DNA from 4 places in the Micromonospora sp. NPDC047812 genome. Region 2 is predicted to be linked to each of the others. Evidence: riboswitches for the same ligand, from Rfam matches in the RefSeq annotation. Region 2 holds a riboswitch; each other region holds the start of a gene.
The links. A riboswitch is a leader RNA that binds a small molecule or an ion and turns the genes downstream of it on or off. The one in region 2 is predicted to bind cyclic di-AMP.
Positions count from the first base shown of each region.

Region 1: it holds a riboswitch for cyclic di-AMP, as region 2 does, so the genes downstream of both, AB0883_RS11110 (hypothetical protein) here and AB0883_RS15480 (hypothetical protein) in region 2, are expected to answer to the same signal.
Region 3: it holds a riboswitch for cyclic di-AMP, as region 2 does, so the genes downstream of both, AB0883_RS13500 (NlpC/P60 family protein) here and AB0883_RS15480 (hypothetical protein) in region 2, are expected to answer to the same signal.
Region 4: it holds a riboswitch for cyclic di-AMP, as region 2 does, so the genes downstream of both, AB0883_RS02880 (C39 family peptidase) here and AB0883_RS15480 (hypothetical protein) in region 2, are expected to answer to the same signal.

Region 1 covers NZ_JBEYRY010000002.1:723,275-730,606, reverse strand. Annotated here, with positions in the region: gene AB0883_RS11115 (carbonic anhydrase) at 112-864, shown strand; gene AB0883_RS11110 (hypothetical protein) at 962-1,978, opposite strand; cyclic di-AMP (ydaO/yuaA leader) riboswitch at 1,982-2,113, opposite strand; gene AB0883_RS11105 (YibE/F family protein) at 2,280-3,623, opposite strand; gene AB0883_RS11100 (metal-sensitive transcriptional regulator) at 3,939-4,241, opposite strand; gene AB0883_RS11095 (heavy-metal-associated domain-containing protein) at 4,392-4,601, shown strand; gene AB0883_RS11090 (hypothetical protein) at 4,631-5,629, shown strand; gene AB0883_RS11085 (heavy metal translocating P-type ATPase) at 5,641-7,332, shown strand, end outside.
Region 2 covers NZ_JBEYRY010000003.1:102,861-110,192, reverse strand. Annotated here, with positions in the region: gene AB0883_RS15490 (AAA family ATPase) at 1-927, shown strand, start outside; gene AB0883_RS15485 (cation diffusion facilitator family transporter) at 1,005-1,922, shown strand; cyclic di-AMP (ydaO/yuaA leader) riboswitch at 2,076-2,207, shown strand; gene AB0883_RS15480 (hypothetical protein) at 2,221-3,303, shown strand; gene AB0883_RS15475 (SRPBCC family protein) at 3,391-3,858, opposite strand; gene AB0883_RS15470 (PfkB family carbohydrate kinase) at 4,036-5,013, shown strand; gene AB0883_RS15465 (5'/3'-nucleotidase SurE) at 5,010-5,834, shown strand; gene AB0883_RS15460 (STAS domain-containing protein) at 5,908-6,270, opposite strand; gene AB0883_RS15455 (hypothetical protein) at 6,600-6,746, shown strand; gene AB0883_RS15450 (hypothetical protein) at 6,887-7,294, shown strand.
Region 3 covers NZ_JBEYRY010000002.1:1,213,328-1,220,659, forward strand. Annotated here, with positions in the region: gene AB0883_RS13475 (hypothetical protein) at 232-447, opposite strand; tRNA gene AB0883_RS13480 (tRNA-Gly) at 636-709, opposite strand; gene AB0883_RS13485 (zinc metalloprotease) at 1,100-2,086, shown strand; gene AB0883_RS13490 (pyridoxamine 5'-phosphate oxidase family protein) at 2,228-2,779, opposite strand; gene dcd (dCTP deaminase) at 2,858-3,436, shown strand; gene AB0883_RS13500 (NlpC/P60 family protein) at 3,506-4,546, opposite strand; cyclic di-AMP (ydaO/yuaA leader) riboswitch at 4,559-4,692, opposite strand; gene AB0883_RS13505 (peptidoglycan recognition family protein) at 4,931-6,955, shown strand; gene AB0883_RS13510 (NlpC/P60 family protein) at 7,020-7,332, opposite strand, start outside.
Region 4 covers NZ_JBEYRY010000001.1:632,583-639,914, reverse strand. Annotated here, with positions in the region: gene AB0883_RS02895 (bifunctional cytidylyltransferase/SDR family oxidoreductase) at 1-728, shown strand, start outside; gene AB0883_RS02890 (CDP-glycerol glycerophosphotransferase family protein) at 765-2,489, shown strand; gene AB0883_RS02885 (alpha/beta hydrolase) at 2,513-3,256, opposite strand; gene AB0883_RS02880 (C39 family peptidase) at 3,363-4,208, opposite strand; cyclic di-AMP (ydaO/yuaA leader) riboswitch at 4,438-4,578, opposite strand; gene AB0883_RS02875 (acyltransferase) at 4,897-6,141, opposite strand; gene AB0883_RS02870 (polysaccharide pyruvyl transferase family protein) at 6,455-7,332, shown strand, end outside.

The sequences.
Region 1 (7,332 bases), on a different contig from region 2:
GCATATCACGCATACCTTGACGTATCTTGCAGTGCGTGTGACGGTGGTGGCAGCCCGCGTCCAGCGTCGGCCCGGGTGACCAGGCCGTTCACGTGCGGAGCGAGGTGTGGGATGAGTCGTCCCGGATCGCCAGGAACCCAACCGGGCCCGGAGCGGACGCTCCCGGTGTCGACCACGGGTGGAGCCCCGGCCGACGCCGGCACCACGTTCACCGTCCCTGCGAGTCCCGAGCAGGCGCTCGCCGAGCTGCACGCCGGCAACCGGCGGTTCGTGACCGGCGCCCCGCGCCACCCCAACCAGGACGCCGGGCACCGCGCCGCGGTCGCCGACGGGCAGCACCCCTTCGCGGTGATCGTCGGCTGTTCCGACTCCCGGCTCGCCGCCGAGATCATCTTCGACCGTGGCCTCGGTGACCTCTTCGTGGTCCGCACCGCCGGGCACACCATCGGCCCCGAGGTGCTGGGCAGCGTGGAGTACGCCGTCACGGTCCTGGGCACGCCGCTGGTGGTGGTGCTCGGGCACGACTCCTGCGGGGCCGTCCAGGCGGCGCGTACGGCGGACGCCACCGGCACCCAGCCGGTCGGGCACCTGTGCGCCGTGGTGGACGCCGTGGTGCCGAGCCTGCGCCGGGCCGCCGCCGAGGGGGTGGACGACATCGACCGGATCGTCGACATCCACATCGCGCACACCGTCGAGGCGATGCTGGGCCGCTCCGCCGTGCTCGCCGCGGAGGTGGCCGCCGGCCGCTGCGGGGTGGTCGGCATGTCGTACCGGCTGACCGCCGGCGAGGTGCGGACGGTGGCCTCGGTGCCCGCCCGTGCGGCCGACGCGCCGGAGCCGGCGGCCAGCGCCGCGCTCGCCTGACCTCGCCCGCCGGCAGATCGTCGCGGCGGGCCCGCACGACGGCAGAGGGCCGCTCCCGCGTCCGGCGGGGGCGGCCCTCTGTGTGCGTGTGGTCCGGCTAGAGCAGTGACACGTGGACGTGGTCGGTGTGGTTCGACGGCCCGCTGTAGGACTTCCAGCCCGTCGCCGGGAACCAGATCTGTCGGTTCCAGATCACGTAGTAGATGCCGAGCCGGTCGGCGTTGCGGACCAGGAACGCGGTCAGGTTGTTGCCGTACATGTAGGTGTCGTCGTTGTGCCAGGGGGAGAAGCCGCTCCTCTGCAGCGACCAGTCGCAGGCCCGACCCTTCGGATGCTCGTACGGCCCGCCGGAGCGGTAACAGCCGACGAACCGGTTGAAGCCGGCCCGCTTGACCTCCTTGTACATGTGCAGCGTGCGCGCGGTGATGCAGCCGGAGGTGGTGGGGTCGTTCTCGGTGCAGGACAGGGGCTTCCAGTCGCCGTCGGCGGTACGACCCGGCGCCATCTTCGCCACCGGCGAGGTCGCCACCACCTTGCCGCTGGTCAGCCCCCTGCCGCCGACCAGCGCGAGCGCCTTCTCCGCCTCACGCTTGCCGCGCGCCATCTCGTTGGTGAGCTTCTGCTGCTCGCGGACCTCGGCGTCGAGCGCCAGCTTGGCCTGCTCGGCGCGGTCCTTGATCGCGTTCACCTCGGCCAGCTTCTTGGAGTTGACCAGGTTGAGCTCGTCGAGGGCGGCGGCGCGTTTGACGAACGAGTCGGGGCTGGTGGTGTCCAGCAGCATGGACACCGCGCCGATCCGCCCGGTGCGGTAGGACTGGGCGGCGATCTGGCTGACCTGGGGGGCCAGCGCGTCCAGCTCGGCCTGCGCCCGGTTGACCTCCAGGGCCAGTTCGAGCTGGCGTTCTTCCGATTTCTTCAGCTTCGCCTTGGCCTGCACGTAGGACCGGTTGCGGGCCTCGATGAGGTCGTCGAGCAGCTTGGGCTCGTCGTCCCCGTGCCCGGAGGGCTTGGGCGGGGTGGGCGCGGCCGCCGCCGGGAGCGGCCCGGCGAAGACCGCCAGGGCGGCGAGTACGGCCACCACGGGCGTCAACCAGCGGCGTAGGGGTGCCGTCACAGTTTTCCCTTCCGTCGACCGCCGACCGGGTTAGCTGACGGGTTCGGGGCGGAAGTGGCCCCTACCGCTGTCGCGGATTCACCCCACGTACCTGGGTCCCCGGTTCGCCTCGCGGCGATTGGGCGGCGGCACCGCAGGCGCCGCTGCGCGCCTTCGGCGGTGACCGGCAGCGAGGTTACCCGAGAACACTCCCGGGGATCTACGTCCCTAAGCCGACTAAATGCGTTATTTCGTAATGGCGGACGGTGAGCAGTGACGCGTTTATCAGGCCGTACGTCCTGTTCGGTCACGCTGAGGAGTGTCACCATGCGGTGTCCGTGCTCCTGTCCCGGTCGGGCCATCCGGCGGGAGCGGCGGACGGCGTGTCTGCGCGCGGCCCGCTGAGGGCCTCCAGCGCCTCGGACCGGTCGGCGGCCGGCCGGGGCGTCGGCGCGGGCGCGGCGCGGTCGGTGGCGTTCCCGCCGCGGCGGCCGGCCGTGGTCACCAGGGCCGCCAGCCCGGTGGTCAGTGGCACGGCGGCGATCAGGCCCAGGGTGGCGACCGCGCTGCGGACGATCTCCTGGGCGAGGAACTCGCTGGTGAGGAGTTGGGTCACCGCCCGCGAGTCGGCCGTCAGCAGGAGCAGCACCGGCAGGGAGGCGCCGGCGTACGCCAGCACGATGGTGTTCACCGTCGAGGCGATGTGCGCCCGGCCGACCCGGGTCGCCGCCCGGTAGAGCTGCGTCCGGGACAGCCCGGGGTTGGCGTGTGCCAGCTCGGTGACCGTGGCGGCCTGGGTCACCGTGACGTCGTCCAGCACGCCGAGGGAACCGATGATGATCCCGGCCAGCAGCAGCCCGTGCAGGTCGACGTCGGCCTGGTACATCGACAGCGTGGTGGCGTCCTCGGAGCCGAACCCGGTCAGGTGGGTCGCGGCGGTGGCGATCGTGCCGAGGACGCCGGTCAGCACCAGGCTGCCCAACGTGCCGAGCACGGCCACCGAGGTCTGCGCGGTCACGCCGTGGGTCAGGTAGAGCACCACGAACATGATCAGCGCGGCGCCGACGACCGCGACCAGCAGGGGCGGGCTCCCGGCGCCGATGCCCGGCAGCACGAAGGTCAGCAGGATGGCGAAGCTCGCCGCCAGGCCGGCCAGCGCGGCCAGCCCGCGCCACCGTCCGAAGGCGACGATGGCGGCCGCGAAGAGCGCCACCAGCCAGACCAGCGGCTTGCCGCGCTGGTGCTCGGCGATGTTGTAGGTGCTGGCCGTGGGGTCGGCGGGATCGGTGAGCTCGACCAGGATGATCTCGTCGTCCACGGCGACGGTCGGCGCGCCGGGGCCGGCGGGCACCGGCGTCTCCACCTGCTGGCCGGCGTCGGGACCGTCCTGCACCCGTACGGTGACCGTGCCGCAGGGGCCCTGCGACCCGCCAGGGCTCCCCTCCGGGGTCTCCGGGGTGGGCGGGCACGGCTCCGTCACGACCCGCGTCACCGTGCCGTGGTAGCGGGGCGCGTCGGTGCCGGTCGGCGGGTCGGGCGCGTCCCACGGCCACAGCACCAGGGCGGCGACCAGCGTGGCGACGAAGAGGGGCACCACCGTCGCGACGAGGATCCGCCGCACCCTCGGCGGGGCGGACGGAGCGGGACGGGTGTGGTCGGCGCCCAACGAGTTTCTCCCAACGGATCCAGGGCGGGGTACGTGCCGGCGGGCCGGTCGGTTCACCCGTCGCCGCGTGGCCGGGACGGGGATCGCTTCCGTGTGGTGGCGCGGTCACGTACCGCGGTCCCGGGCCTCCGTCCGGTCGCGGTTGGTCGGTGTCGCCGCCCGGCGGGGCGCGCGGGGCGGGCGGTGCGGAATCGGGAGGGCCACCGGCCGAATGGTAGCCACCCCGACATCCGGGCGCAGGTCGTGCGGGTGGTGTCGGGGTGTGGCGTCGCCGTGTGCCCGCGTTTCGTCGCGGGGCCGAGGGGCCGGGACGGGTCAGCCGCGCTTCATCAGGCGGCCGACGGCGGCCATCATCTCGGTGGCCATCTCGTCGGCGCGCCCCTCGGCCGCGCCCTCGTGCATGCAGTGCCGGGCGTGCCCGTCGAGCAGGCCGAGCGCGACCTTGTCCAGGGCGGCCTGGATCGCGGAGATCTGGGTGAGCACGTCGATGCAGTAGCGGTCCTCGTCGACCATCTTCTCGATGCCACGGACCTGCCCCTCGACGCGGCGCAGCCGCGCGAGCAGCTGGTCCTTGGTGGCGGTGTATCCCCTGATCGGGGTGGGCGTCGGTGTGGTCATGGGGACGAGGATAGCGTACCCCTCGGGGGTATGGTACGTTCGTTCCTGGCCGGCATACCCCCACCGGGTACCGGTACAAGGCACAGGCACCGGTCCGCCTCCGATTTACCCCCGGGGGGTATATGCTGGGGGCGGCGAGAGGAGAGTTCGATGATCACCACGACGTACCAGGTGCAGGGCATGACCTGCGGGCACTGCGCCACCGCGGTCAGCACCGAGGTCGGCGCGATCCCGGGCGTCAGCGACGTCCAGGTCGACGTCGCCGCCGGTCGGGTCACCGTCACCAGCGAGGGCCCGTTGGAAACCGACACCGTGCGCTCCGCCGTCGACGAGGCCGGTTACGACCTCGTCGGCGTCTGAGATCGGGCACGGGGGAAACGAGGCACACCATGAACACGGCGACGAAGCTGAGCGGTTTCGCCCTCGGCCTCGCGGTGGTGTTCGGCGCGACGTACGGGGTCGGCCGGGTGGCCGACCCCGTGGCACCGCCCGCCGAGGCCCCGCACGAGGCCGGCGGTGGGCACGGCGAGGACGGCGGAGCCGGACACGGGGGCGACAACGGCGCGGCGGCACACCTGCCCGGCGGCCTGCTCGTCTCCGACCGTGGCTACACCCTGCGTCCGGTGGACGCCCCGGCCGGGCAGTTCGCCTTCCAGGTCACCGGTCCGGACGGCCGGGCGGTGACCGCGTACGACGTGGCGCACGACAAGCGCATGCACCTGATCGTGGCCCGCCGCGATCTCTCCGGATTCCGGCACGTGCACCCGGAGATGGCGCCCGACGGCACCTGGCGGGTCGACTCGCCGCTCGCCGGGCCCGGCGTCTGGCGCGCGTTCGCCGACTTCACCCCGACCGGGGGCGAGGCGCTGACCCTCGGCGTCGACGTGACCGTCCCCGGCGCGCTGACCGGGCGGCCCCTGCCCGCACCGGCGACCAGCACCACGGTCGACGGCTACACCGTCACGCTCGCCGGCGCCCCGCAGCCCGGCCGCACCGCCGAGCTGACCCTGACCGTGAGCCGTGACGGCGCGCCGGTCACCGACCTGGAGCCCTACCTGGGCGCGTACGGCCACCTGGTGGCACTGCGCCAGGGCGACCTGGCGTACCTGCACGTGCACCCGCACGGTGAGCCGGGCGACGGGCGGACGCGGCCCGGCCCCGAGGTGAGCTTCTCGGCGGAAATGCCGTCGGCGGGCGCCTACCGGCTCTACCTGGACTTCAAGCACGGCGGCGTCGTGCGTACCGCCGAGTTCACCGTCGTCGCCGGCAGCCCGACCGCGCCGGGTGTCCCGGCCACGACCGGCTCCCCGACGGCGGGCACGCCCGCCGCCACGAGCTCCCCGACCGCCGACGCCAGCCATGGCGTCCCCGGTCACGGGCACGACTGACGGGAAGCGTGATGACTACCAAGCCCTTGCTGACGGCGCCGAACCAGATCGAGCTGGCGATCGGCGGCATGACCTGCGCCTCCTGCGCCGCCCGGATCGAGAAGAAGCTGAACCGGATGGACGGGGTGACCGCCACCGTCAACTACGCCACGGAGAAGGCCACCGTCCGGTACGCCGACGAGGTCACCCCGGACGAGCTGATCGCCACGGTGGAGAAGACCGGCTACACGGCGGCCCTGCCGCCCCCGCCCACGCCCGCCGGTGGCGAACCGGCCGCCGAGCCGGTGGACGAGTTGCGCGGCCTGCGTACCCGGCTGTGGGTCTCGGCCGTGCTCACCGTGCCGGTGATCGTGCTGGCGATGGTGCCCGCCTGGCAGTTCGACTTCTGGCAGTGGCTGTCGCTGACCCTGGCCGCCCCGGTCGTGGTCTACGGCGGGCTGCCCTTCCACCGGGCGGCCTGGATCAACCTGCGGCACGGCGCGGCGACCATGGACACCCTGGTCTCGCTCGGCACCCTGGCGGCGTTCGGCTGGTCGGTCTGGGCGCTCTTCCTCGGCACGGCCGGGACGCCGGGGATGACCCACCCGTTCAGTCTCGCGATCAACCGCTCCGACGGCGCCGGCAACATCTACCTGGAGGCGGCGGCCGGGGTGACCGTGTTCATCCTCGCCGGCCGCTACTTCGAGGCGCGGGCGAAGCGGACCGCCGGCGCGGCCCTGCGCGCCCTGCTCGAACTGGGCGCCAAGGACGTCGCGGTGCTGCGCGGCGGCACGGAGACCCGGATCCCCGTGGACCAGCTCGTGGTGGGGGACCGGTTCGTGGTGCGGCCCGGTGAGAAGATCGCCACGGACGGCGTGGTCGACGAGGGCACCTCGGCGGTCGACGCCAGCATGCTCACCGGCGAGTCCGTCCCGGTCGAGGTCGGCCCGGGCGACTCCGTGGTCGGCGCGACCGTCAACGCGGGCGGCCGGCTGGTGGTCGCCGCCACCCGCATCGGCGGCGACACCCAACTGGCCCAGATGGCCCGGCTGGTCGAGCAGGCGCAGACCGGCAAGGCGGCGGTGCAGCGGCTGGCCGACCGGATCTCCGGGGTCTTCGTGCCGATCGTGATCGCCCTCGCGGTGGGCACCCTCGGCTGGTGGCTCGGCAGCGGGTCGGGCGGGACCGCCGCGTTCACCGCCGCCGTGGCGGTGCTGATCATCGCCTGCCCGTGCGCCCTCGGGCTGGCCACGCCGACCGCCCTGCTGGTCGGCACCGGCCGGGGCGCGCAGCTCGGCGTGCTGATCAAGGGGCCGGAGGTGCTGGAGTCCACGAAGCAGGTGGACACCGTCGTGCTGGACAAGACCGGCACCGTCACCACCGGCCGGATGACCCTGGTGGACGTGGTCCCGGCGGCCGGTGAGGACCGCGCTGAGCTGCTGCGGCTCGCGGGCGCGCTGGAGTCCGCGTCCGAGCACCCGATCGCCCGGGCCGTCGCCGCCGGGGCGGCCGAGGCGGGCCCGCTGCCGCCGGTGACCGGCTTCGTCAACGCCGAAGGGCTCGGCGTGAGCGGGACGGTCGACGGTCGGGAGGTGCTGATCGGCCGGCCCCGACTGCTGCGCGAGCGCGGCCTCGACGTACCGGAGGAGGTCGCGCGGGCGGCGGCCACGGCGGAGGCCAAGGGGCGGACGGCGGTGCTGGCCGGCTGGGACGGTCGGGCCCGT
Region 2 (7,332 bases):
CTGGGCTGGCTGGCCCGCCCGGACCGGCTGCACCGCTACGCCGAGGGGATCCTCTCCCGCGCCGAGATCCGGCTGCTGACCGACGCGTACCGCAGCCTCGACGCCGCCGGGCTGACGATCGCCGACATCGCGCTGCTCGACGAGTTGGACGCGTTGCTCGGCAAGCCGATGCGGCCGGCCCGGGCGAAGCGGGACCCGTTCCAGCTGGCTGGCGGGGTCCGCGAGCTGAGCACCTTCGCCGACCGGCAGCGCGCCGCCCGCGACGCGGCCCGGGAACGCCCCGACGACTACCGGGAGTACGCGCACGTGGTGGTCGACGAGTCGCAGGACGTCTCGCCGATGCAGTGGCGCATGATCGGCCGGCGGGGTCGGCTGGCCTCGTGGACGGTGGTGGGCGATCCGGCACAGACGGCGTGGACGGGGGATCCGGAGGAGCTGACCCGCGCCCGGGACCAGGCGTTGGGCCGGCGCAAGCGGCACCACTTCACCCTCACCACGAACTACCGCAACTCGGCGGAGATCTTCGCGGTGGCGGCGGCCGAGATCCGTCGGCTGCACCCGGACCTCCCGCTGCCCAGGGCGGTGCGCTCCACGGGCGTCGAACCGGTCGAGCTGGCGGTGCCGTCGGCGGAGCTGGAGGCCGCGGTGGTGGCGGCGGCCGGCGCGCTGCTCGCCGAGGTCGAGGGCACGGTCGGCGTGATCACGCCGGTGCCCCGCCGCGACGAGGTGGCCGGCTGGCTGGGCGGGCTCGGCGCGCCGCGCCTACAGGTGGTGACCAGCCTGGAGGCCAAGGGCATGGAGTACGACGGGGTCGTCCTCGTCGCCCCGAGCGAGATCCGGGCCGACCCGGGGTCGGGGGTACGGACGCTCTACGTGGCGCTGTCCCGGGCCACCCAGCGGCTGACCACCGTCGACCCGATCGGCTGAGGACCCGTTACTTGCATACATAGCGATGTCAGCATAAATTGAACGCGAATCCGGACCCCGAGAGGGAGGATGGGCGCGTGGGCGCAGGTCATGACCATCATCACGGGTCGGTGGCGAACGCCGCGCACCGCCACCGGGGCCGGCTCTGGGCGGCGTTCGGGCTGCTCGTCGGCCTGATGGTGGTGGAGGCGGTGGCGGCCTTCCGCACCGGCTCACTGGCCCTGCTGAGCGACGCCGGGCACATGTTCACCGACGTGCTCGGCATCGGCATGGCGCTCGCGGCGATCGCCGCCACCCGCCGGGCGGGCGCCGACCCGCAGCGCACCTTCGGCCTCTACCGGCTGGAGGTGCTGGCCGCGCTGGCCAACGCCGCGCTGCTCTCCGGGGTCGCGGTCTACGTCGTGATCGAGGCGGTGCGCCGCTTCGGCGACCCGCCCGAGGTGCTGGCCGGCCCGATGCTCGTGGTCGCCGTGCTCGGCCTGCTCGCCAACGTCGGCGCCTTCGCGCTGCTGCGCTCCGGGGCGAAGGAGAGCATCAACGTCCACGGCGCGTACCTGGAGGTGCTCGGCGACCTGTTGGGGTCACTCGGGGTGATCGGGGCGGCGCTACTGATCGTCACCACCGGCTGGTGGTGGGCGGACCCGCTGGTGGCGGTCGGAATCGGCGTGTTCATCCTGCCGCGCACCTGGCGGCTCGGGCGGGCCGCGCTGCGCATCCTGGTGCAGGCCGCGCCGGAGCACCTCCAGGTCACCGCGGTGCACGACCGGCTGGCCGCCGTGCCCGGCGTCGCCGAGGTGCACGACCTGCACGTCTGGACGCTGACTTCCGGGATGGAGGTGGCCTCGGCGCACCTGACCATGGCCCCCGGCGCGGAGGTCGGGGCGGTGCTGGGCGCCGCCCGCGCCGCGCTGCACGACGACTTCCAGATCGAGCACGCCACGTTGCAGATCGAGCCGGGAGCGTCGCCCGGGGCCTGTGGGGCGGTCGAGTGGTAATGAGGACAACCTTAAATCTGGGAGAGTATTGTGGCCTTATGCCGGATTTGACTGTTAGTGGACGCACACCGTCCGTCACCTGCGGTGCACCAGTCACACCGGCACCGGTAGGCTCGGCTTCGGCCTCCGCCAGGCGGCACCCACCGGTGCCGGCGGTGGCCGCCGCCTAATCGCCCGACGGGGCGAACCGGGGAACCAAGTTCGTGGGGTGCATCCGCGTCAGCGGTAGGGATCTTCCGTCCCGAACCCGTCAGCTAACCCGGTCGGCGGCTGACGGAAGGACACGTGTATGCCAGTGATGGCACCCGTACGACGACGTGCCGCCCGCGCGGCGGCCCTGATCGCCACGATGCTCGCTCTCGGCGCCGCGGTGGCCCCGGTCACCGCCGTCCCGGCGGCGGCCGCCACCCGCGCCGGCCTGCTCGCCGCGGCTCCCGGCCAGGACGAGGAGGGCGGCACGCCCGCCCTGCGGGCCCAACTGGAGGCCGCCAGCAAGGGCTATCTCGACGCCAAGCGCGCCCTGGACACGTCGGCCAAGCGGCAGCAGCAGCTCGCCGCGCAGCTCAAGACCACCGAGGTCGAGCTGACCGCGCGCACCGCCAAGGTCGGCGAGATCGCCGGGGCCGCCTACCGCACCGGCCGGCTCAGCGTGGCGTCCGCCCTGCTCAACAGCAGCTCGCCGGACGGCTTCATGGACCGCGCCGCCGCCCTCGACGCGGTGGCCGCCAAGGAGGACCGGGCCCTGCGCGAGCTCCAGGAGACCCGGGACGAGGCCACCCGCACCAAGCTGGCCCTGGACGGCGAGATCCGGGAGCAGCGCAAGCAGGTCAGCGTGATGGCCAAGCGCAAGGAGCAGGCCGAACGGGCGCTGACGGTCGCCAACCGCGAGCAGCAGCAGCGGCAGCAGTCCGCGCGCGGCGGCTCCTCGCCGGGCGGCACGTCGAGCAAGACGGCGAAGGCGGCGCCACGCAACTCCGACGGCTCCTGGCCGCGCGAGTCGTGCAGCGTCAACGACCCCACCCCCGCCAACGGCTGCATCACCCCGCGCACCCTGCACGCGCTCAACCAGGCCAAGGCGGCGGGCTTCACCCGCTACGTCTCCTGCTACCGCCCCGGCGGCTCGGGCGAGCACCCGAAGGGCCGGGCCTGCGACTTCGCGGCCCAGAAGGGCGGCTTCGGCGGCGACGCCACGGGCGGCGACCGGACGTACGGCAACAACCTGTCGGCGTACTTCGTGCGCAACGCCGACCGGCTCGCCGTGCTCTACGTGATCTGGTACCGGCAGATCTGGCTGCCGAGCAGCGGGTGGAAGTCGTACAGCGGAGCCAACGGCGACCCGTCCAGCGACCACACCAACCACGTGCACCTGTCGGTCTACTGACGCCCGCGCCCCGGCGCCCCGCCCGTCGCGGGGCCGCCGGGGCGCGACGGCGCCCGTCGCCTCCGGCCGGACCTGGCTGCTTCGCGCTCAGCCGGCCGGCGTCCCCGGCGGCTTCGTGTCGAGGGCCGCGGCGAGGCGCGCGGCCAGCCCGAGGTGGGCGGCGCGGGCCTGGCGGAACGCGTAGCCGAAGAGCGGCGCGGGCGCGGCGAGGGTGATCTCGACCTCGATGCGGACCACGCCGTCGGGCTCCGCCCGCAGCCGGGTGTGGTTGCGCACCGTGGTGGCCGGCCACTGGCGGGCCACGGTGACGATCTCGTCCGGATCGTCGACGAGGACGTCGGCGCGGTAGGTGATCGGCAGGCGCACCGGCCCGGCGGCCAGCCGATCGGTGATGGCGTAGCTGGCGCGCGCACCGGGACGGGGCGGCACCCGACGGACCCGGACGATCAGCGGGTGCAGGTCCTCCTGCCGGGCGGGGTCGGCGAGCAGCGCCGCGGCCTCCGCGAGGGAGCAGCGCGCCTGGACGGTGTAGCTGAAGGAACTTCGCCTGAGCACGCCGTCTCCCAGCGTCGGTGGTCGCCCGATCGTCGCGCATGCCGGGCGCGCTGGCAACGCCGCGCCGATCCCGCCCGGAGTCCGGACGTCCGGCCACCGATCCCACTACGGTCAGCTGATGAATGGTCACGGCACGTGTCGATCGGCGGAGGGCGGGCGCATGAACGGGTACGACGGATGAGCGGGCACGTGATGGTCTTCGCGCCCACGCCCCGGCTGACAGTGACCGTCGACCAGCCCAGCGAGGAGCCGGAGCTGCACCTGCACCCCGGCGGGCAGGGCGTCTGGCAGGCCCGGATGGTGATGTCGCTCGGGGTCGACGTGGTGCTCTGCACCGCCCTCGGCGGCGAGATCGGCCAGGTGCTGGAGCCGCTGCTGGTCAGCGAGGGGGTGCACCTCAAGGTGGTGGTCCGCGAATCCGGCAGCGGCGGGTACGTGCACGATCGGCGCGAGGGCTCCCGGCGGGAGATCGTGGACGTGCCCGGCCAGCCGCTCAGCCGGCACGAGCTGGACGAGCTCTACAACCTGGCGCTCGGCGAGGGCCTGCGCGCCACGGTCAGCGTGCTGAGCGGGCCGAACGAGCCGTCGCTGGTCCCGGCCGACCTCTACCGGCGGTTCGCCGCCGACCTCGGGGCCAACGGCAGCCGGGTGGTGGTCGACCTCTGCGGCGAGCACCTCGACGCCGTGCTGGACAGCGGCGTCTTCTTCCTCAAGGTCAGCCACGAGGAGCTGATCGCCGACGGCCGCGCCGACGGCGAGGACGAGGAGCAGCTCACCCGGGCCCTGTACGACCTGCATGCCGGCGGCGCCGAGAACGTGGTGGTGAGCCGGGCCGACAAGCCCGCCCTCGCCCTGGTCGACGGCGAGGTCTTCGAGGTCGAGATGCCCCGGCTGGAGGCGGCCGACCCGCGCGGGGCGGGCGACTCGATGACCGCCGGGGTGGCGGCCGTGGTGGCGCGCGGTGGTGACGTGCGCACCGCGATCCGTACCGGCGCGGCGGCCGGCGCGCTGAACGTGACCCGGCACGGCCTCGGCACCGGCCGGCTCGACTCGATCACCGGTCTGGTCGACCGGGTGCGCCTCGTACCGGCCGGCAGCCGGCCACAGGAGCGGACCAGCCCCGACGAACTGGCCGACCGGGCGGCCGGGCGATGACGCTGCGGGTGCTGGTCACCAACGACGACGGGATCGCCGCACCCGGCATCCAGGCGCTCGCGCGGGCGGCGGCGGACCGGGGCCTGGACGTGGTCGTCGCCGCCCCGCTGGAGGAGGCGAGCGGCACCAGCGCCGCGATGACCGCCGTGGAGCGCGACGGGCACGTGGTGGTCCACGAGCACCCGCTGCCGGAGGCGCCGGGGGTGCCGGCGTTCGCGGTCGGCGGCTCCCCCGGCTTCATCGCGCTGATCGCCGTGCACGGCGCCTTCGGCCCCCCGCCGGCGGTGGTGCTGTCCGGCATCAACCGGGGCGCGAACGCGGGACGCGCGGTGCTGCACTCGGGCACGGTGGGTGCGGCCTTCACCGCCGCCGCGAACGGCTGCCGGGCGATGGCCGTCTCGCTCGACGTGCTCTCGGCCGGGGAGGCCACGGCCGCCAGCGGGGGCGCCGCGGTGGCCGCCGCCGCCCGGGTACGCGACGCCGAGCGGCACTGGGCGACGGCCGCCCGGGTCGCCCTGGACCTGCTGCCCCGGCTCACCGCCGGGCCGGTGGAGAGCGTGCTCAACGTGAACGCGCCGGACCTGCCGCACGGCCGGCTGCGCGGGGTGCGCCGGGGCACGCTCGCCACCTTCGGCCAGGTGCAGATGACGGTGGCCGAGGCCGGGCACGGCTTCGTCCGCACGTCGCTGGAGGAGCCGGGGCAGGCCGTGCAGCCCGGCACCGACCTCGCCCTGCTGGCCGAGGGGTACGCCTCGGTGACGGCGATCCGCGCGGTCACCGAGGTGGCGGACGTCGACCTGTCGGGCCTCGGCGACGCCTGAGCGGCCCGCCTCCCGCCTCACGCCGCGTGGCCAGGGCGGGCCCCGGGCGGGCGGGGCGGGGAACGTCGGCGCGTCAGGCGCCGGGGAGGACCTCGGGGGTGGGCGCGCCGGCGTAGTAGGGCTCGGGGGCGCCGAAGAGGCCGAGCAGGCCGGTCACCCAGAGCTGCCGGTGCACGAAGCGGCTCGGCTCGGTGACGACGAGCTTGACGCCGCTCACCTCGGCGGTCTGGAAGCCGGCGACCATCGCGCTGATGCCGACCGAGTCGATGAAGGTGACGAGCCGCATGTTCAGCTCGATCCGACCGGGGCGCCCCTTGGTCAGGACCTCGGCGATCGCCTCGCGCACCTCGTACGCGGTGTCGACGTCGATCTCACCCCGCGGGGCGATCTCGATGACACCACCGGGCAGGACCGACTTCACGATCGACAGGCTCACGCGAGCACCTCCACTCGCCCGTCCGACGGGCGCCTCATCAGTACGCGGGCCGCGACCGAGAGTATTCCTCTGACGGCCTCGGTCGCCACCCCTCGGGATGAGCAATTCGCGGATGAGGGCACAGCAAGTCGCCCTTATCCGGACTATTGACGTTTTGTCTACCTGACGATCAGCTTGCCGCTGACACGTCGCGCCCCAGGGTAGCCGGCTCCCACCGGCCACGCCCAACAGCCGGCCCTCGGGCGTGGCCTCTTCCGCTTCAGCCCCGGGCCTTGCCCGTTCTGCCTAGCATCGGCTCGGAGACACGACTGCGACCGGGAGGACGATCGATGTTCAGGAGACTTGCCGCGCTGGCCGGCGTCAGCGCGCTGTTGGCCCTCGTACTGGCCTGCGGGTTCGGCGGCGGAGGCGATGACGACGACGACGGCGACGACGACTTCGCGCGGGGCGTGCCCACGGCGGTAGCCGTCCGCTGAGGCCGGCCCGCGGGCCGCCGTACGGGGGTTTGCGGAGCGGCCCCACCGGGCACAGGCGGAAAAGAGCGAACCGTCACACGCCGGTGCGACGCCGAAGTCCGAAGTGGCCGCCGGCTTCGGCACCCGAGGAGGTACCCACCATGTTCGGAAGTAACCTGCTGGACCGCCGCAGCAAGCCCGAGCGGATCACGGACCAGGCGTGGCAGCACCTGGTCTCGGCGGTCAGCTCCGCCAGCGACAGCGTCCGGGACACCGCCCGTTCGGCCCGCCGGGGCGGCTCCGGTCTCGCCGACGAGGCCGGCGACCTGGTGGGCTCCGCGGCGGACGAGGCCCGCCGCCGGGCCACCCGGGCCTTCGACGCGCTGGCCGGCCGCCGGCCCGCGCTGCCCTGGACGCTGCTGATCGGCGCCACGCTGGTCGGCGCGGCGATCGGCTGGGCCGCCGGCACCGCCGCGCGGGCCGCCGGCAGCCGGGGCGACCGGGCGATGGACGACATCGAGTTCGTCGACGTCGACCGGCCCAACTCCCCCGTCGGCCTCGACGGCTGACCGGCTCGGCACGCGCTCGCGACGAACGGGCCCCGGAA
Region 3 (7,332 bases), on a different contig from region 2:
ACCCGAGGACGGCCGCGAAGTTGTACGCGTGACGAGCCGTGCCGTCCGCGCGAAGGGGCGCTCCACCGGCCGTGATGCTCGAAACGTCTGCGGTCGGTGGCGCCGGTTTGGTTGCGTCTCGCGCTCGTCAGTGACCGCTCCGCCCTCTGGCTACCGGTCCGTGGACGGCCCATCGAAATCAGCCTGGCGCTCGGCCTGCCAGTTGGCGTGTCCCTTCAGTAGGTATCCGGTTCAGTAGATCGCGAACAGGATCAGGAAGCACGTGAAGAACACCCCCGAGACGATGCTCGCAATGACGAGTGCTTCCCTGCCGTTCGACAGCCCGTGTGTGGCGAATCCGGCGAGCCCCAGGAAGAAGAAGATGACCATGTAGATAGGCAGCGTCGCGCTGTCGGCCGGGTGAGGAACGCGAGGCAGCCATGGGGCCTGAGAGTCTTTGTCGATCACGCCGTGAGTATCGAGGACGCTCACGGTGGGAGCTAGCGGATCTTCTCGTCGCCGCGGACCGTCCGATGCCCACCGCAGTTCACCAGCAGGCCGGGGATGACCGGGGCTGATGGCACGCGAAATGATCGTTGGCGTTAAAGTGCCGAAGGCCCCGGTCGGGACTCGTGTCCTGACCAGGGCCTTTCGCGTGGAGCGGGTGACGGGAATCGAACCCGCACTGTCAGCTTGGGAAGCTGATGTTCTGCCATTGAACTACACCCGCAGGCGGCACCACTGTACCTGAGTCGTCACGTCGGTGCACCCAGGTACCCCTCCGACACCACCCGCGCCGCGATCTTGGCAGCAAACGGCCCCCATAGGTGCCCGAACTCACCAAGATCGCACCACGCCACCGCCAGCCGCGCCACCGCCAGCCGCCAGCCGCGCCGTCGTGCAGCTCGACGGGCCCGGTCCGCGCGCCCTGGTCCGAACCGGGACCGCGAGTCGCATCCCCATCGCCGCACGTCGATCGTTCACGCGTACCGCCAGGAAAAAGTTCCACCGCGGCAACATATGGGCGTTCTCAAATACCTCGATCGGTTGTAACGTCTGCCCAACGTTCCAGCCACGGCGTGACATACCCCCTGTCGCGCCGCCAGAAAGAGGTGGGCCCATGGGACTCCGTCCCAACCTGCTGACCCGGCGTACGGCCGGTGTCGCGTCGACGACCCTCGCGCTGCTGATCAGCACCGCCGCCGTGGGCGTCGTGCCGGCCGCTTCGGCCTTCTCCGCCGCCCCGAGCGAGGTCTGCGTCGAGCCGGCCGACGTCCACTCGGACGCCCGCGTCAAGCCCGGCGGCGGCGCCGAGCACGAGCCGAACGAGTTGACCCTCGCGGAGACCCGCGAGCGCGAGGCCGACCTGGCCGCCGCCCTGCGCGAGCGGGCACGGTTCCGCGCCGGCGCCGGCGCCTCCACGATGGCCGCCACCGTCACCATCCCCGTGGTGGTGCACGTGATCCAGGAGAACAGCACCCGGGCCGGCGGCAACATCCCCGACTCGATGATCAACTCGCAGATCAGCGTGCTGAACCAGTCGTTCAGCGGGGCGACCGGCGGCGCGTCCACCGCGTTCAGCTTCCAGCTCCAGACGATCAACCGGGTGACGAACCCGTCCTGGTACCCGATCGTGCAGGGTTCCTCGGCGGAGCGGTCGATGAAGACCTCGCTGCGTACGGGCGGCAAGAACACCCTCAACATCTACCTGGGCGAGCTGAGCGACAGCCTGCTCGGCTGGGCGACCTTCCCGACCCGCAAGCTCAGCAGCATGGACGGCGTCGTCGTGCTGAGCGAGTCGCTGCCGGGCGGCACCGCCACCAACTACAACCAGGGCGACACGGGCACCCACGAGGTCGGCCACTGGCTGAACCTCTACCACACCTTCCAGGGCGGCTGCTCCGGCTCGGGCGACAGCGTCAGCGACACCGCGGCCGAGGCGTCGCCGGCCTCCGGCTGCCCGACCGGGCGGGACACCTGCACCGCCCCCGGCGTCGACCCGATCACCAACTTCATGGACTACAGCTACGACTCCTGCATGTACCAGTTCACCGCCGGGCAGGCCAGCCGCATGCTGACCGCCTGGAACGCGTACCGCGCGGCGTAGTTCCGCCGTACGACCGCACCGGTGCCGGCCTCGCTCGACGGGGCCGGCACCGGCGTCTGTGCGGCCGGGCACACGGGGACGGTGCGGGGGTCACGGTGCGGCGCCCCGGAGGGGGGACGGCCCAGGGCGCCGCACCGCGTCTCAGGCGGCGGGGCGGGCGGCGTGGTCGCCGGCGCACCCCGACCGGGTCTCGGGCATGAGCGCGGTGCCGCCGGCGGTCGCGCGGGGGTCGAGCCACACCTGGACGGCGGGCCGGCCGTGCCCCTCGCCGGCGCCGCCCGCGACGCCGGACTCACGGCGGGCCAGCATCGCCACGTCGACGGTGAACTCGAAGACCCGCCAGTCGACCTGCGGTGCGGCCCGGTGGCTGCGGGCCAGCCGGGCGACCCGGGCCGGGTCGGTCACCGGTTGGGCGTGGCCGGCGACGTAGGCCTCGTCGTCGCTCTCCTCCGGCGGGAAGGAGTGCAGCGCGTAGCGGCCGTCGCGCTCCAGGTCGCGCCGCTTGGGCGAGTCGACGACGAAGCAGAAGAGCCCCTCGTCGGTGATCACCGGGGAGACCGGGTGCACCCGGGGACCGCCGTCGGCGCGGACGGTGGCCAGGTAGCCGAAGCCCGGCCCGTACTGCTGCATGAGAAGGCGGATCCCGTCGGCGAGGCGGGGCTCGTCGGCGGCGAATTCGGACCAGGAAGCCATGCGGACATTCTATCGAACAAACGTTCGAACACGCACTCCGACACGCAGGTCACGCGCATCGCTCGCTAAGGTGTGCGGATGCTGCTCTCCGACCGCGACCTGGCCTCCGAGATCGAGGCGGGCACGCTCGCGCTGGAGCCGTTCGAGCCCGCGCTGGTGCAACCGTCCAGCATCGACGTACGCCTGGACAAGCTCTTCCGGGTCTTCAACAACCACCTCTACACCCACATCGACCCCGCGCAGCAGCAGGACGACCTCACGTCGATGGTCGAGGTGCCGGAGGGCGAGCCGTACGTGCTGCATCCGGGCGAGTTCGTGCTCGCCTCGACGCTGGAGGTGATCACGCTCGGCGACCAGCTCGCCGGCCGCCTCGAAGGAAAGAGCTCACTGGGCCGGCTCGGCCTGCTCACCCACTCCACGGCGGGCTTCATCGACCCGGGCTTCTCCGGTCACGTGACCCTCGAACTGTCCAACGTGGCCAACCTGCCGATCACCCTCTGGCCGGGCATGAAGATCGGGCAACTCTGCATCTTCCGGCTCTCGTCGCCGGCGCAGCACCCGTACGGCTCGGCCGTCTACGGCTCGCGCTACCAGGGGCAGCGCGGGCCGACCCCGAGCCGTTCCTGGCAGCACTGGCGCACCTGGCCGACCCGCTGACCCGGACGCAGCGGGCCGGGACGGGCCCCTTCCCGCACCGGAGGCGTCGGGAGGGGCCGTCCCGCCGGCTCAGCCGGGCCGGCCGTAGCTGTGGATCGGGCCGTCGTCGACCTTCTTCATCTTGATCGGCACCCCGGCACGGGAGGCGTGCACCACCCAGCCCCCGCCGACGTACATGCCGACGTGGTGCAGGTCGCTGTAGTAGAAGACGAGGTCACCCGGGCGCAGCTCGCCCCGGCTGACGGTCGCGGTGGCCCGGCGCTGCTGCGCGGCGTTGTGCGGCAGCGAGACCCCGGCCTTCGCCCAGGCGGCGAGCATCAGGCCGGAGCAGTCGTACGAGTTCGGCCCCTCGGCGCCCCAGACGTAGGGCTTGCCGATCTGCGCACAGGCGAACTTCACGGCGGTGCCGGCCGCGCCGCCGGGATAGCCGGCGGGGCAGGGTGCGGGGCGCAGCGGCCCGCCGCCGCCGTTGCCGTAGATCCGCAGCCGCAGCTTCTGCAACCGGTCGATCTCGGCGTTGATCTGCTTCTTCTTCGCCGCGAGCTGGGCCTCGGTGCGGCTGAGCTGGACGACCATCTCGTCCAGCGGCGCCTTCTTCGCGGCCAGCCGGTCGCGCAGCTCGGCGACCTGCCGCACGTCCTGCTGCTGGTGCTGGGCGAACCGGTCGAGCAGTTCGAGCTGCCCGACCATCTCGCTCGGTGATCGGCTGCCCAGCAGGGCGTTGACGGCGGAGACGTTCTCGCCCTTGTAGGCGCGGGCGGCCAGCGCGCCCACCTTCTCCATCGCCTGGTCGACCTGCTTCTCCAGCGGCCCGATCTGCGCGGCGAGCGCGTCAGCCTGCTTCCGCCTGGCGGCCAGGCCCTGTCGGGTGGCGTTGTGCCGTTCGATGACCGGTTCGAGCTTGTTCCAGTCCTCGTCGATCTGCCGCTCGATCTCGGCGACCGTCGGTTCGGCGTGGGCCGCCGTGGCGCCGCCGGTCAGGACGACGGCGAACGCGGCCAGGGCGGCGAGGGCGGTGGTGCAGCGGTACCAGCGTGGGCGCGGCGCAGCCGTCACCGGGTCGGCGAGGGCCGACCGGGTCGACGGTGGCCGCGGGGCATGGTGTGCCACCGGGCTTCGTACTCCTTCTTCCGGACCGCCTACCGGGTTAGCTGACGGGTTCGGGCGGGAAGGGGCGCCCTACCGCAGGATCGCGGATTCACCCCGGGGAACCTGGGTCCCCGGCTCGCTCGGGAGCGACTCGGCGGTGTCGGACCGTCACCGCCCTGGTTGGACGGATTGTCACCGGCCGACGAAGGACCAGAGTAGAGACGACCGTTATCGATCCGCAACCCTGCGGGCGGTGACACTCCGTACCCACCGGGACCGGACGGATCCGCAACCCGGACGACGAAGATTTCCTTCCTTTTAAAGTGTCTGACGGAAAGGTATTGACCAGAGGCGGCGGGCGGGGCGAAGGTGGCCCCAACTTCGCCCGTCCGAACTGGGGGTCTGATGCACCTGTCAGCGACATCGAGGAGCAGACGCGTCCTGCTGGCCGCCGCCGTGGCCGCCGCCATGGCGGCGACGCCGCTCACCGCCGCCGGATCCGCCGCCGCAGCAGCGCCGGTGGACGACCGGCAGCAGCAGTACGCCGCCGCGGCGGCCGAGTACGGCGTGCCGGAGAGCGTCCTGCTCGGGGTCTCCTACCTGCAGTCCCGCTGGGACACCAACGCCGGAACGCCGAGCACCAGCGGCGGCTACGGACCGATGCACCTCACCGACGCCGAGCACGTCGCCGCCATGTCCGGCGGCACGCACCACGACGAGGGCACCGAGGACCCGCGCGGCGACGACTCCCGCCCGTCCCTGGCCGAGGCCCACGAGCCGCCGGCCACCCCGCCGCCCGCCGAGGCCGCACTCCGGACCGTCGACGCCGCCGCCGGTCTGACCGGCGCCAGCGAGGAGGCGCTGCGGACGGACGTCACGGCGAACATCCGGGGCGGCGCGGCGCTGCTGGCCGCGTACCAGAAGGAGATCGGCGCCCCGGTCGGAGCCGACACCGACCCGGCGGCCTGGTACGGCGCGGTGGCCCGGTACTCCGGCGCGGACAGCGCCGACGCCGCGGCGGCCTTCGCCAACGAGGTGTACGCCACCATCGCCACGGGCGACAGCCGGGTGACCGACGACGGACAGCGGGTCACGCTGGCCGGCCGCGCGATCCAGCCGGACCGCTCCTGGCTGGACCGGCTGCGCCTGCGCAAGCTCACCCGGCCCGACGGGCTGGAGTGCCCGAGCGACATCTCCTGCGAGTGGATCCCGGCCCCCTACCAGCAGTACGGCCCCACGCTCGGCGACTACGGCAACCACGACCTGGGGAACCGGCCCGCGCAGCAGAAGATCGAGTACATCGTCATCCACGACACCGAGGGCTACTTCGGTCCCAGCGTCAACCTGGTCAAGGACCCGAAGCGGGTGGGCTGGCACTACACCCTGCGCTCGGTGGACGGGCACATCGCCCAGCACATCAAGACCAAGGACGTCGGCTGGCACGCCGGCAACTGGTACGTGAACTCCAAGTCCATCGGCCTGGAGCACGAGGGCTTCGCCGGGCACGGCACCTGGTACACCGAGGCGATGTACCGCACCTCCGCCAAGCTGGTCCGCCACCTGGCTCGGGCGTACAACATCCCGCTGGACCGCAACCACATCATCGGGCACGACAACGTCCCCGGCACCGTCGCCGCGAACGTGCGCGGCATGCACTGGGACCCGGGACCGTACTGGAACTGGTCGCACTACTTCGACCTGCTCAAGGCGCCGTTCTTCTCGACCGGCACGCACCGCACCGGGCTGGTCACCATCGACCCGGACTTCGCCACCAACCAGCCGCCCTTCACCGGCTGCAACCGGCAGCCCCCGGGCGTGCCGAACCCGCCCCCGGCGACCGCCCCCTGCCCGCTGCGCGGCTCCTCGGCGCTGTTCCTGCACAACGCGCCGAGCCAGGACGCGCCGCTGCTCAACGACATCGCGCTGCGACCCGACGGCACCCCGAACACCACGTACGTCTCCGACCACGGCGCCCGGGTGTCGGCCGGACAGACGTACGCGCTCGCCGAGGTGCGGGGCGACTGGACCGCGATCTGGTACCTCGGCCAGAAGGGGTGGTTCCACAACCCCGCCGCCAAGCCGACGGCGAAGTGGTCCGTCGGGCTCGTGGTGACCCCGAAGGCCGGTAAGGCCACCATTCCGGTGTACGGCCGGGCCTACCCGGAGCAGGCCGCGTACCCGGAGGGCGTGCCGTACCAGACGATCTCGCCGCTGCAGTACACCCTGTCGGCCGGTCAGCGGTACGCCGTCGGCAACCTGCTCCCCGGCGAGTACTACCGGGCCACCACGTTCGACGGCTCCGCTCCCCACGACCGGACGGTCGTCCGGGGCGACAACAAGTACGTGCAGGTCCAGTTCGGTCACCGGATCATGTACGTCAACCTGGACGACGTGAACGTGGTGCCGTCCCCGCTGGGCGCGCCCCGCTGATCCATCCGCACGACGAGGGCCCCCGGTCGATCCGATCGGGGGCCCTTCCGTTGCGCGGTGCGGATCAGCCGGGCCTGCGGAACCCGGCCACCGGCATGGTGTTGATGCTGGAGACGTTGACCGGCTTGCCGGCCCGGGGCGCGTGCACCATCTTGTCGTTGCCGAGGTAGAGGCCGACGTGGTGCAGGTCGCTGAAGAAGAAGACCAGGTCACCGGGGCGCGCCTCGGAGCGCGGGATGGCCTTGCCCTCGTTCCACTGCGCACCCGTGAAATGCGTCAGGTGGATCCCCGCCGCCTTGTAGGCGTACTGGGTCAGGCCGGAGCAGTCGAACGAGTTCGGGCCGGTGGCACCCCAGACGTACGGGTCGCCGACCTGC
Region 4 (7,332 bases), on a different contig from region 2:
CCGACGAGCGCAGCTACACCGAGGAGCTGACCGGCCGGACCATCGTCATCTTCGGCGGCAGCTACGGCATCGGCCACGACCTCGCCGAGCTGGCCCGCCGCTACGGCGCGCAGGTCTTCCCGTTCAGCCGCTCCAGCACCGGCACGCACGTCGAGCGCGCCGAGGACGTCGAGGCGGCGCTGAGGACCGCCTTCGAGGCCACCGGCCGGATCGACCACGTGGTGGTCACCGCCGGCATCCTGGAGAAGGGCGCTCTCGCCGAGATGGACCAGGAGACCATGGACCGGGTGCTCCAGGTCAACTTCGTGGGGCCGGTCATCGTGGCCCGCCAGTCGCTGCCCTACCTCCAGCAGACCAAGGGTCAGCTGCTGCTCTACACCTCCAGCTCCTACACCCGGGGCCGGGCCCGCTACGCGCTCTACTCCTCCACGAAGGCGGCCCTGGTCAATCTCACCCAGGCGCTCTCCGACGAGTGGGCGGAGTTCGGCGTACGGGTCAACTGCGTCAACCCCGAGCGGACCGCGACCCCGATGCGCACCAAGGCGTTCGGCGAGGAGCCGGAGCACACCCTGCTCGCCGCCGAGACCGTCGCCCGGTCGTCGCTGGACGTGCTGATCTCGGACCTGACCGGCCAGGTCATCGACGTGCGTCGCGCGCCGGGCGAGGTGCCGGCCCAGCCGGGACCGGCGCGGGTGGAGCGGGACGCCAGCCCGGTCGACGCCGGCTGACGCGGATTTCGGGCCACGGCGGGAAACGGAGCCGACATGCGTGGTGACCTGGTTCGGAAGCTGCTCGCCCGCGCGCTGGCCACCGGCCTGGCGGTGCTGGCGTTCCTCGTCGTCGCGCTGACCGGCGCGACCGGCTGGGGGCTGGGGCTGGCCGTGGCCGCCCTCGCGGCGGCCACCTGGGAGCGGCGGGTGCGGCCGGGCGCCGACAACGCCGCCGAGACCGCGCTGGTCGCGGCGGCGATCCTGGTCGGGTACGCCCGCCGCCTCGACGCCGGCTTCGATCCCGCGCTGGCCGTCACCGCCCTGGTCCTGCTGGGGCTGGTGCTGCTGGTCAATCCGCTGCGGGACGCCGGCGGCCTGGAGGTGCGCGCCGCGAACCTGCCGGTGCGCTCCTGGACGCCGCTGGTCGCCGCCCGCCTCGGCGACGCCCTGGCGGGGCTGCTCGCCCTGCTGGCGCTGGCGGCCGTCGCGGGCCTGCCGGCCGGTGTCGCGCTGGCGGCGGTCGCCCTGGTCGCCGCCGGTGCCGGGGCGGTCGGGCTGGACCTGGCCCGGCGCCGGTTCCGGCCGGGCGCCGGCGGCTCGGCGGTGTCCCGCGCGCTGCGCCGGCACCGGCCCGAGTTCCTGCTGCACTTCTCCGCGCCGCCCGGCTCGGAGTACCAGGTCACCATGTGGCTGCCGTACCTCGAGCGGATCGGCCGGCCGTTCCTGGTGATGGTGCGCGAGCCGGAGTTCCTGCCGTTGATCGCGGCGGCCACCAGCGCGCCCGTGGTCTACTGCCCCACCACCAGGGCGATGGACGAGGCGCTGGTGCCAAGCCTGCGGGTGGCGTTCTACGTCAACCACGGCGCGAAGAACAGCCACTGCATCCGCTTCACCCAGCTGACCCACGTCCAGCTGCACCACGGCGACAGCGACAAGGCCCCCAGCGCCAACCCCGTCTCGGCGATCTTCGACCGGATCTTCGTCGCCGGCCAGGCCGCCATCGACCGGTACGCCCGCGCCGGGGTGGACATCCCGGCGGAGAAGTTCGTCGTCGTCGGCCGCCCGCAGGTCGAGTCGATCGAGGTACGCCCCGAGCCGGCGCGCGGCCGGGCCAACCCGACCGTGCTCTACACGCCGACCTGGACCGGGCACAACGCGGACGCGAACTACTGCTCCCTGCCGGTGGCCGAGACCCTGCTGCGCCGGCTGCTCGACCGGGGCGCGACGGTGATCCTGCGCGCCCACCCGTACACCTCGCAGAACCCGGCCTCCGCCCGGCAGCTGGGCCGGCTCACCGAACTGCTGGCCGCCGACCGGGCCCGCAGCGGCCGGCAGCACGTCTTCGGCGCCGCCGCCAGCCGGGAGCTGACCCTCACCGAGTGCGTGAACCGCTCGGACGCGCTGATCTCCGACGTGTCCGGGGTGATCTCCGACTACCTCTACTCCGGCAAGCCGTACGCGGTGACCGACATGGTGGACTCCGGCGACCGGTTCCCCGAGCAGTTCCCGCTCGCCGAGTCGGGCTACGTGCTGCGGCGCGACATGTCCAACGCGGACGAGGTGCTGACCGCGCTGCTGGACACCGACCCGCTGGCCCCGGCGCGGTGGGCCACCCGGAGCCGCTACCTGGGTGACTTCCCCGCCGAGTCGTACGCCGAGGCCTTCCTGGAGGCCGCGCGGCGCCAGCTCGACGGGAAGTGGAACGCACCTGCCGCGCGCGCCGGCGGCGCCGACCTGCCGCTCGACCCGGACGAGGCGACGCTCTCCCCCGCCACCTGACGCCCCGCCTCGGGTGGGAACGGTCAGCGGTAGGGGTCGACGAGGTCCAGGACCGCCTCGGGGGCCTCGACGTGGGCGTTGTGCCCGAGGCCGACCAGGGTGACCACCGGCACGCCCAGCTCCCTGAGCTGGGCGTCGGTGACCATGGAGTCGTGCTCGCCGCGGGCCAGCAGCACGGGCACGTCGGTCGCGGCCAGCAGGGCGGGCAGGTCCGGCGCGCCCACGCCGAACGCGGCCGGGTCCATCGCCAGCCGCCAGCGGTCGTCGACCTGCCGCAGCCCGGCCTCCACGACGGGATGGTCCGGGGCGAAGAGCCCGGTCAGTCCGGCCACCCGCAGGTAGCGGCGGGCGGCCTCGTCCCGGCTGGCGAACCAGGTCACCGGCCGGGCCGCCAACTCACCCGCCTTCGCCAGCTCCGCCGGCGACCAGACGGCCTTGATGCCGAGCCCGACCACGGCGTCGACGGGCAGCCCGGCGCTGCGGGCGGCCAGTGCCAGACCGACCACCCCGCCGAGGGAGTGCCCCAGCACGACGAGCCGGTCCCCCGCAGCGAGCCCCGCGGCGATCCGCGCGGCCAGCCCCGGGAACGAGTACTCCGGCAGCGGCGGCGACCAGCCGTGACCGGCGAGGTCCGGCGCCAGCCACCGTCCCGTCCACCGACGCTCGAGCAGCGGCGCCCAGGGCAGCCACACGTCGCCGGTCGCACCCATGCCGTGCAGCAGCAGGAGCACCCGCCGGCCGTCCCGGTCACCCGATTCATCGACCATGGGCGCAGTGTGCCACCCACCGGACGCCGTGGGCGAGGGCCGTGACCCGGACACGACATCGGGCGTCGGCCCCCGGAATCCGGAGGCCGACGCCCGACGGTGTCGCTCAGGCGGAGTAGCCGCGGGTGGCGGCCCAGTTCGCCAGGGCGATGGTGCTGATCCAGTACGAGGCGGTCGCCGGGTTCGCCGAGTCGGCGATCTTCACCAGCCGCCCCTCGTCCTGGTAGCCGACCACGGCGATGTAGTGGCCGCCGGGGAAGGAGTGCCAGCCGCCGTCGGTGTCCGTGGCGCTGCCGGCGACGTTGACCACGACGCCCCGCCCGTCGGCGATGGCCGCGACGACGTCGGCCTGGAGCCGGTCCATCTGGGCCGGGGTGGCCGCGCCACCAGGGATCATCCGGGTCCGGTACGGGTCGCCCTTCACCACCGCGTTCAGCACGCGGGTGGTGTCCTGGGCCGAGTCGGTGCCCATCTGGTCGGTACCCAGCTGGGCACCGAGGGCGTCCTGGCTGCGCGCGATGCCGGCGGCGCTGAGGGCGTGCCGGACGGCCGCCGGACCACAGTTGTAGAAGGTGGTCTGGGCCTGGTAGTCGTAGTCCAGGGTCTTGGCGGCCGGGGGCTTCGGCGGCTCCGGCTTGCGGGTCAGGTCCGGGTCCGGGGCGGCGCTGGAGGCGCTGGCCGACGGGGCGGCGCTGGAGGCGGCCGGGGCGGCGCTGGACGGGGCGGTCGCGACCCTGGCCTGGCTGCGCGAGGCCGCGGTGTCGTCCCGCAGTTCGGTCGCGGCCACCGGGGCCTGCGCTGCGGCGGGGGCCTCGTCGGCTCCGGCCAGCAGCGCGCCCGTGCCCGACGCCAGCACGAGCGCCGCGGCGGACGCGGCGGCCAACTGGTACGGACGCTCGGACGTGAGGCGACGCAGCTGTCGCTTGAGGTGGTGCTTCACGGTTTCCTCCACGGGCTCGGGGGTGAGCGACCGTCGGTCCGCGCCGAGGGCAGGGCGGACCGACCGCGCGGACGGGCGTCCGGGCGGGTGGTGGGCCACTCAGGGAATGCGCCCGGGATGCCGGGCGACGGACGGTGACCGGTGGGTCAGCTCGTGACCTGCGGGCGGACGAGCGCGGGCACCGCGGCGCCGTGGAGACGGCGGAACGACCGAGGGGTGGACGGGTGTGGCATGAGGATGGAACTCCTTCCGACACCGCCGACCGGGTTAGCTGACGGATTCGGGCGGGAAGAACGCCCTACCACGGGCCCACGGCCCACGGATTCACCCCAACAAGCACTGGGTCCCCGGTTCGTCGTGCACGATTAGGCGGGTCGGCGCGGCGTCGCCTCTGGCGATCGGGTACCGCACCGGACGCGCCGACATTACTGGCCGGCCCGCGCCCTGCCAACCCCGTCCCACCTGCCTAAACCCTGATCGGGAGACAATTTTTGCGGGCACTTCGCCACTGACGCGACTCAATGGGACGACCGTTTCTGCGGGCACCTGCGGGTGACAACGGGACGAGTGGCGGACAACGGCGCCGAAACGCCGGAGGGAATCGACCGGGCCGCGCCGGATGACCGGTTCGCCGACGTGGTGACCGGCGTCACCGAAACGGTCGGGATTTCGTCGGCGGGCACTGCGGTCGCCGGGGCGGTCAGCGCTGGTCGGCGTACGCCGGTCGGTGGTCGTCGCGCGGATCGGCGGCCCGGGGGCGCGGCACGGCGTTGCCCCGCTCCCCCGGCGGCGTCGCCCCGGGGCCGCCGGAGTGCGTCCCGGCGTCGCCCCCGTCCCGCGGCATCGCCCGGGCCGGCCTGCGCGGGGTGAGCAACCGCATCATCGGCGTCTCGACGACCCGGTGCAACAGGCCGGCCAGGGCCAGGTTGACCAGCAGGAAGCCGAGCACCACCGCCGGCCCCCACCAGCCGGTGAAGCCGACGCCCCAGTCGCCGGTGAGCCGCAAAACGGTGATCATCACCAGGACGTGCACCAGGTAGAAGGCGAAGGAGACCTCACCGAGCCAGACCATCGGACGGGACCGCCACGGCGAGCGCCGCCCGCGCACGTCCGCGTCCGCCGCCGCGGCGATGACCAGGATGTACGCCACCGAGAGCAGCGCCGCCCACAGCTCGGCGCGGACCCACTGCGCGGCGACCACCCAGGTCGCCACGAAGATCAGGCTGGCCAGCGGCAGGCCCGGTCCACGCCACCGGCCGCGCCGCATCAGCTCGGCGGCGGCCACGCCCATCCAGAACTCCAGCGACCGCACCGGCGGGAAGATCTGGGTGAACCACCAGCGGCTCTCCTCCGGCACCAGCGCCTGGGCCGGCCAGAGCGCCAGGATGAGCAGCGGCACCGCGACCACGACGGCCCACAGCGCCCACGGCCGGGCCCGGCGGATCAGCGGCAGCGCCAACGGCAGGCAGAGGTAGAAGAAGAACTCGCAGGACAGCGACCAGCTGACGGTGTTGATGCTGTAGAAGTGGCCCGGCCGGGGGTCCCACGCCTGGAGGAGGAACAGGTTCTCCACCGCGACGAACCGGTCCACGGGGTCGGCGAACCAGGCCGCGACCGCCAGGGCCACCGCCCACAGCACCACGTGGCTCGGCCAGATCTTGGCCACCCGGCGCCGCCAGAACGCCCGACGGGTGTCGGTGGGTCGGGCCGACCAGACCAGCACGAAGCCGCTGAGGATGAAGAAGAACTGCACGCCCGACAGGCCGAGGGCGAAGGCCCAGTCCACGACGGCCTTCTGGCCGGGCTCGGCGATGATGCCCATCGTCGCGACGTGGAACCCGAAGACGAGCAGGGCGGCGACCCAGCGCAGCCCGGTCAGCGACGGCAGGCGGCTGGCCGGGGACGCGGGCCGGACGGCCGGCGCGGCGGTCGCGGCGTCGTTCATGCCGGCATCCCGACGATCCGCAGGGTCACCAGCACGTACGTCTCCTCCTCGACCCCAACCTGAGGTGCCCCGAGGGGCCCCGTGGGCGGCCCACCGGTCGGCGCCGCCCCGCCGGGCACCCTACCCGCCGCACCTGAGGCTCTGTTCCGTCCCGTCCGTGAGTGCCCGTTCTGTCCCGTAGGGGAATGCCCGTTCCGGTCGCCCCTGGGTGACCGTTCCGTCCCCGCGCGTGACGACGGATGGCGGCCGTCCGGGTTTCGGTCGATCGGTGGCTAGTATTCCCAGACCCGGAGGTGACGAGAGGCGGGGACGAATGCACCAGCGGATCCTGATGCGGGCGAAGAAGGGCCCGTTCGACGTCTACTCGCCCGAGGAGACGCACGAGCGGAACTGGATCGGCGACAACAACGGCAACCTCGTCTTCAGCCACGCCGCCCACAAACTGCTGCGCACCGCCACCGCCGAGATCACCTCGACCGAGTTCAGGATCAACCCGCGCGACGCCGACATGATCAACGAGCGGTACGACGTCTACGTCGTACCGCTCGCCAACGCCTTCCGCCGCAGCTACGCCCACCGCGTCGAGGCCATGACGAAGCTCATCGAGCAGCTGAAGATCCCGGTGGTGGTGCTCGGGGTGGGCGTGCAGACCGACGTCAACGGCGACCGGGAGTACCTGCGCCCGATCGACGACGTCGTGACCCGGTTCGTCCGGGCGGTCCTCGACCGCTCGCACAGCATCGGCGTCCGGGGCGAGATCACCCGGGACTACCTGCGCACCCTGGGCTTCTCGGCCGTCGACGTGATCGGCTGCCCGTCGATGTTCCTGCACGGCGACAGCCTGCGGGTGGAAAAGAGGAAGGCGTCGCTGTCGCCCGACGACAGGCTCGCGCTCACCGTCTCGCCGTACGTCACGTCCATGGCGGAGATCATCGCCCGGCACCACGCCCGGTACCCGAACCTGCGCTACCTGCCGCAGGACCTCAAGACGCTCGGCACGCTGCTCTACGGCGACGCTCCCGGGGACCGGGGCAGGACCAGCAAGATCCCGATCCACACCTCGCACCCGCTGTTCACCGAGGACAAGGTGCGGATGTTCGTCGACCCCTGGACCTGGATGGACTACCTCTCCGGGTTCGAGTTCGCGTTCGGCACCCGCATCCACGGCACCATCACGGCGCTGGTCGCCGG